3 regions of the Mesorhizobium sp. ORM8.1 genome follow, and region 3 is predicted to be linked to each of the others. Evidence: riboswitches for the same ligand, from Rfam matches in the RefSeq annotation. Region 3 holds a riboswitch; each other region holds the start of a gene.
The links. Region 3 has a riboswitch for thiamine pyrophosphate ahead of thiC (phosphomethylpyrimidine synthase ThiC). Riboswitches for the same ligand answer to the same signal wherever they lie in the genome.
Positions count from the first base shown of each region.

Region 1: it holds a riboswitch for thiamine pyrophosphate, as region 3 does, so the genes downstream of both, thiB (thiamine ABC transporter substrate binding subunit) here and thiC (phosphomethylpyrimidine synthase ThiC) in region 3, are expected to answer to the same signal.
Region 2: it holds a riboswitch for thiamine pyrophosphate, as region 3 does, so the genes downstream of both, ACVDG8_RS04555 (YkoF family thiamine/hydroxymethylpyrimidine-binding protein) here and thiC (phosphomethylpyrimidine synthase ThiC) in region 3, are expected to answer to the same signal.

Region 1 is NZ_CM132600.1:4,428,004-4,430,197, forward strand. It holds gene ACVDG8_RS22265 (ABC-F family ATP-binding cassette domain-containing protein) at 1-1, opposite strand, end outside; gene ACVDG8_RS22270 (thiamine diphosphokinase) at 3-647, opposite strand; TPP riboswitch at 785-890, shown strand; gene thiB (thiamine ABC transporter substrate binding subunit) at 934-1,938, shown strand; gene thiP (thiamine/thiamine pyrophosphate ABC transporter permease) at 2,170-2,194, shown strand, end outside.
Region 2 is NZ_CM132600.1:874,206-876,399, reverse strand. It holds gene ACVDG8_RS04565 (DUF2934 domain-containing protein) at 29-253, shown strand; gene ACVDG8_RS04560 (hypothetical protein) at 365-715, opposite strand; TPP riboswitch at 929-1,041, shown strand; partial or broken gene ACVDG8_RS04555 (YkoF family thiamine/hydroxymethylpyrimidine-binding protein) at 1,032-1,639, shown strand; partial or broken gene ACVDG8_RS04550 (ABC transporter permease) at 1,878-2,194, shown strand, end outside.
Region 3 is NZ_CM132600.1:2,912,937-2,915,130, reverse strand. It holds gene thiC (phosphomethylpyrimidine synthase ThiC) at 1-1,301, opposite strand, end outside; TPP riboswitch at 1,407-1,523, opposite strand; partial or broken gene ACVDG8_RS14820 (beta-ketoacyl-ACP synthase III) at 1,623-2,194, opposite strand, start outside.

The DNA of each region.
Region 1 (2,194 bases), 1.5 Mb from region 3:
TATCAGCTTTCTGGGAGGGGATGAGGGTGGGCCAGAAGCAGCGCCCTGCCGCGCTCCAGCGCGATGCCGAGCCGGCCTCTGACCTCGTTTGATATAGTAAGCGAGGAGCCGAACGCCACCTCGACATGATCGAGCGGCCATTTGGCGCCGGTAACCGTCAGGCCGGACAGGTCGGAGAAGCCAAGCACTGAAAACAGCGTACCGTCGACGTAGTCGAAACCGGCCTTGCCGGGCAGGATGGGAACGCCTTCCTGGGCGCCGCTGGTCAAAAGGACCGTGATGCCCGCCTCAGCCAGGCGCACGGCAAGCGCCAGATGCAGGAAAGCGTGGTCGGCCCGCTTGCCGCCGAAGGCGCCGGCGAGAATGAGACTGGTCGCGCCGCGATCCAGCGCTTCGGCGATGGCCAGCTCGCCATCCGTCTTGTCTTTCTCGGCCGGGAACACGCTCTTCGGCACGGCGGCCAGGTTTTCCGGCAGGTTGGCCGGCACCGAATCGAAATCGCCGACCCACAATTCCGGCACGATGCCCAGCATGCGGGCATGGCCGATGCCGGCATCGGCGGCGATGACGCGCGAGCCTTCGATCTGGCGTTCAAGCCGAGGTGTGCGGATAAGCTCGCCGCCAAGCAGGATGGTGAATGTGCCCATGGCCGTGGCCCTTACCAGCCCGCCGGGTGAAACGGAAGCCGGGCGGCTCCATACGTCATCTCCAGGGCCGCCATCCGAACATTAGATGCCCGGCAAACTTCCGCTTGCGCGCCGCTTCGGCCGGGCCTATCTGTCGAAACGCTCTAACGGGGTGCCGGACTTGATCCGGCTGAGAGGCCAGAAAGCCAACCCGCTGAACCTGATCCGGTTTGTACCGGCGGAGGGATTAGACGTTTCGGACCGTCCGACGCCTCAATTCCTTGTCACTCGAACGAAGGAGGCGCCGATGCGCTCGCTACTGTCACATCTTATTCTGGCAACCGGCCTTGTCTCGCTTATGGCGTGCCCTGCCGCGGCGAAAGACAAGCTCACCGTCTATACCTATGAGAGCTTCACCGCCGACTGGGGCCCCGGTCCGGCCGTGAAGAAGGAATTCGAGGCCGAATGCGGCTGCGATCTCGAATTCGTCTCGGTTGCCGACGGCGTGGCGCTGCTCAACCGCGTCAAGCTGGAAGGCGCCGGCACCAAGGCCGATGTCGTGCTTGGCCTCGACACCAACCTGACCGCCGACGCCAAGGCGAGCGGGCTGTTCGCGCCGCATGGCGCGGTGGCCGCAAGCAACGTTCCGGGCGGCTGGAGCGACGATGTTTTCGTGCCCTTCGACTACGGGTACTTCGCGGTCGTCTATGACACGCAGAAGCTGAAAACGCCGCCGAAAAGCCTGAAGGACCTGGTGGAAGGCGCCGGCACCGACAAGATCGTCATCCAGGATCCGCGCACCTCGACGCCGGGGCTGGGCCTGCTGCTCTGGGTCAAGTCGGTCTATGGCGACAAGGCGCCGGAGGCCTGGGCCAAGCTCAAGACGAAAGTGCTGACGGTGACGCCGGGCTGGAGCGAAGCCTACGGCCTGTTCACCAAGGGCGAGGCGCCGATGGTGCTCTCCTACACGACCTCGCCGGCTTACCACATGGTGGCCGAGAACACCGAGCGCTACCAGGCGGCTTCGTTCGAGGAAGGCGAGTATCTGCAGATCGAAGTTGCCGGCATCACCACGACCGGCGCGAAAAACCCGCTGGCGCAAAAATTCATCGCCTTCATGACCGGGCCGAAGTTCCAGGACGTCATTCCGGAAACCAACTGGATGTTCCCGGCCGGCAAGACCGACAAGCCGCTCAACCCGGCCTTCGACAAACTGGTGAAGCCGACCAAGACCTTGCTGTTCAGCCCGGAGGAGGTGGCGGCCAACCGCAAGGCCTGGGTGGATGAGTGGCTGGCGGTGATGAGCAAGTAGCTTTGCCTGTATGATCGGAAGATGATCGCTCTACGGCGCCCCCCTCTGTCCTGCCGGACATCTCCCCACAAGGGGGAGATTGGCTGTTTTGGCGCCCTGCCTCTTATTGCAACGTTGGAGATTGGCGAAAGCCGGTGCGACAGCTGATCTCCCCCTCGTGGGGGAGATGTCCGGCAGGACAGAGGGGGCGCGACGGAACGCGGCGCTCGGTAAATTCCGCCAAGGTGCAGCGTGCAATCCGCCAAGCGTCCTGACT
Region 2 (2,194 bases), 2.0 Mb from region 3:
TGATCGGTCCCAAGCCAAGGAGACGACAGTGACGGACGACAGGCACGAGCGTATTCGCCAGCGGGCGCACGAAATCTGGGAACAGGCCGGCCGGCCGGAAGGCTCGCATATGGAGCATTGGGACCAGGCGACAGCCGAGGTCGACGGCGAGAAGCCGAAAGCCAAAAAGGCGGCGGCAAAAGCTGGCAAGCCGAAAGCCGCCAAGGCGGAAAAACCCGCCAAGGCAAAGGCTCCCGCCAAGAAGAAGGCCTGACGGCCCGGTCCATTTTCAACAGCTCACGCAAGGGTGCGTTTGACCGCCTTGGGAGGTTATGTCCGAGGGCTGTGGCGATGCGCCCGGTCGGCCTCCGGAGCGGCTACGGTCTCACGCATCCCACGCATCGCTCGACTTCGCAAACCTTACCCCGGCGGCGATCATCGCGCTCTCGCACTCGCTGATCAGCCTGAGGTTTCTCAGATACCGCGCCTCGGTTTCCGGCAGCCATGCCGCGCATGCTGCGACATAGGCGCTGCCATGCACCAGCGTTCCGGTCGACAGGCGCACATTCCTCTCGGCAATCACCTTAAGATATTGCCGGATGAAGCGGATGTCGTCGGCGATGTCCTGGCTCGCCATGCGCCAGGCGCCGGCGAGACGCTCCCGTTCGTCCAACGGCAAAGGCGACAGCAAAGGGCGGGAGAGGTCGGCGAAAGCGGCATGGTTGGCGGTGCTCAAGGAGATTCCCTCAAAGAAGAAATCGTACTTTATGTACGAAGAGCAGTCAAGCGGGATTCGTACAATTTGAACGATTTAGCGGTAATTTGCCCGTTATAGGAAATTCGCAAGAATCTTATAACGGGCCATCTCCCCTTAAGGGGAGATGGTCTGCCTGACCCAACCGACGATCGCAAAAACCGCTTCCCCATCGTCGCAAACAGTGCTTAAATTCCGCATCCACAGGGGTGCTCCGTATGGTCGGGGCTGAGATGGCGGCGGCAAGCTTCCGGACCCTAAAGCTGATCTGGATAATACCAGCGGAGCGAGGCGGGCGATGTTTTCCGGTGCACAGATTTCCCTTTATCCGATGACCGACGATTTCGTCGGCGTCATCCTCGGCGCGTTGGGCGCGCTCGGTCCCTACCGCGACAAGCTGCGCATCGAGACCGATGATATCTCGACGCTTCTGGTCGGACCGCCCGAGGTGCTGTTCCCGGCCATGCGCGACCTGTTCGTGGCGGCGGCCAGAAGCGGCAAGCACTGCGTGCTTTCGGCGGCCGTCTCGCGCGGCTGCCCCGGTGAGCCCGACGATCCGATCTGCCGCTCCGAGGAGATCGGGGGCCCGGTGATCCCGCTTGACGAACGCAAGGCCGCAGCCCTGCGCGCCGTCGCGCAAACCCCTCGACCGGCCAACCGACAGCGGCGCAATTCTCGCTCTATGTGATGGGCACCGGCGACCACATGGACGAGATCTATGGCTGCATCGATTTTCTGAAGAACTCCGGCGTCTTCGATCGCTCCAAGAATTTCTGCACCAAGCTGCGCGGCGATGCCGGCGCGGTGTTTGCGACGCTTAATGAAGCCTTCTGCCGCTTCGGGCCGGGCGCTGGGCATGTGACCCTCGACATCACGATTTCGGCGAACAGCCCAAGCGCGGTTTGAGCGCGCGTTCGTCGAGGAGAGCGTGGTGGCTGTTATGTGTGATTCCGCGCCGCAAGAGGAATCGTCCGAGATTGGCGAAGCACGCGGTGACGGCCAATCTCCCCCTTGTGGGGGAGATGCCTGGCAAGGCAGAGGGGGCGCTGTCCCGCCGACCTATCAACTGGTTACACGCGCGGCGTTCGCCTAATCCTGCAATGCAAACATCGGACGTTGGCGTTCCTTCGCGCCCCCCTCTGGCCTGCCGGCCATCTCCCCCACAAGGGGGAGATCAGCCTTCACCTCGGCCTTCGCCAAAGCCTTCCCCGCCGCCGTCGCATTCGCCGTCCTGCTCCTCGCCTGGGAGCTCTACGCCCGCCTCGGCGGCATCGCGCCCACCGTGCTGCCGGCACCATCCCGCGTCTTGGCGCAGGCCTGGGAGAACCGCGCGGCGCTGGCCGAAAACACTCCCCACCATCCGCGCCACGCTGGCCGGCTTTGCCTGCTCGCTCGCCGCGGCTTTCACCTTTTCGGCGCTGGTGGATTTCCTGCCGCGCCTGCGCCGCGCGCTGTTTCCCT
Region 3 (2,194 bases):
GTATAGAACGGCGCCTCGCCGCAGACGGCGAGCTGCTTGTCCATGTTCTGCTTGATCTTGTGCATCGGCACGTGGCCGGGCCCCTCGATCATCACCTGGCAATCCTTCGCCCAGGCGATCTGCGTCAGCTCGCCGAGCGTTTCCAGTTCGGCGAATTGCGCCGCGTCGTTGGCGTCGGCGATCGAGCCGGGACGAAGACCGTCGCCAAGCGAGAAGGACACGTCATAGGCGCGGCAGATGTCGCAGATTTCCGCGAAATGCTCGTAGAGGAAGCTCTCGCGGTGATGGTGCAGGCACCATTTGGCCATGATCGATCCACCGCGCGAGACGATGCCCGTGACCCGGTCGACGGTCAGCGGGATGTAGTGCAGCCGCACGCCGGCGTGGATGGTGAAATAGTCGACGCCCTGCTCGGCCTGCTCGATCAGTGTGTCGCGGTAGACCTCCCAGGTCAGGTCCTCGGCAATGCCGTTGACCTTTTCGAGCGCCTGGTAGAGCGGCACCGTGCCGATCGGCACCGGCGCATTGCGCACGATCCATTCGCGGATGTTGTGGATGTTGCGGCCGGTCGACAGGTCCATCACCGTGTCGGCGCCCCAGCGGATCGCCCAGACCATTTTTTCGACCTCTTCGGCCATCGAGGAGGTGACCGCCGAATTGCCGATATTGGCGTTGATCTTCACCAGGAAATTTCGGCCGATGATCATCGGCTCGCTCTCGGGATGGTTGATGTTGGCGGGAATGATCGCGCGCCCGCGCGCCACCTCATCGCGCACGAATTCGGGCGTGACGAAGTCGGGGATCGCCGCGCCGAAGGCTTCGCCGTCGCGCTCGAGCTTGCCGCGCAGCATCTCGCGGCCGAGGTTCTCGCGGATGGCGACGAACTCCATTTCAGGCGTGATAATGCCGGCGCGCGCATAGGCGAGCTGTGTCACCGCCTTGCCGGCCTTGGCCCTGAGCGGCCGGTTACGGGCCGGAAACTCCGGCGTCAGGCGTTCGCCCGTGACAAATCCATTGTCTTCGGGCCGGATATGGCGGCCGTCATAGGCTTCGACATCGCTGCGCGACATGATCCATTCGTAGCGAAGCCGGGCAAGGCCGGTTTCGATGCTGGTTTCGACCGTCGGGTCGGTATAGGGGCCTGACGGATCGTAGACGGTAACGGGCGGCTCGCCGGCAGTCGGATGGACGGAGATTTCGCGCATCGGCACCTTGATCTGCGGGTGGATGGTACCGGATTTGTGGATTTTGCGTGAGGCAGGCAGCGGTCCCGTCGAGACGGCGGGGGTGAGGGCATTCATCTTGAGGCTCCTTTGCTCGTTGCATTGGAGACCCAGTTCTGTGCCGGAAGGATGAAAAGACGCTTTGGTCGACCTGCTCGAAACAGGACTTCGGGCGTAAACTCCCGCAAAGCGCTTGCACCGTCCCTACGCCAGTATGAACTGGATCAGGTTCAACGGGTCACTGCGCCGCAAAAGCCAGCAGTATCTCAGCCCCTTGCCGGGACTCCCCTGGTGAATGCCTCAGGTTGAACGGGCCGGCGCTAACTTGTCAAGCGCCTTCGGCCAGTCATCCAACGCATGTGGCCAGTCTTGCTGTTAGCCGGGCCGAGCGTCGCTCGGCTAAATCCCGACCACGAGGGCGCCGCCGCTGAGACCCGCACCCGCAGCCGCCAGAAGAACCTTCTCACCCGGCTGAAACGGCTGCGTGCGATGGGAGAGCGACAGCGAGAGCGGGATCGTCGCGGCGGAAGAGTTGCCGTATTCGACGATGGTCTTGACGATCGCTTCATCGGGGATGCCGAGGTTCCTGCCGACCGCATCGAAAATGCGCGCATTGGCCTGATGCGGCACAAACCGGTCGATGTCCTGCGGAGGCATTTGGGCTGCAGCGAGCGCACCTCTCGCGCAGTCAGTCATCATCTCCACGGCCTTGGCGAACACCTCGCGGCCGTCGGTGATCGTCATCCGGGTCTGCGCGAGGTCGAGGTCGCCATGGAACGGGGTATTGCTTCCGCCGGCGGGAATCTGGATCAGCCCATAGCGTGAGCCGTCCGAGATCGACCGAGGCACCGAGAATGCCTCGATCGGCATCCCCGCACGGACCGATCACCACGGCGCCGGCGGCATCGGCGAACAGCACGGCGCTGGCGCGCTCGGCCGGATTGATGCGACGGCTGAGTATGTTGGCGGCG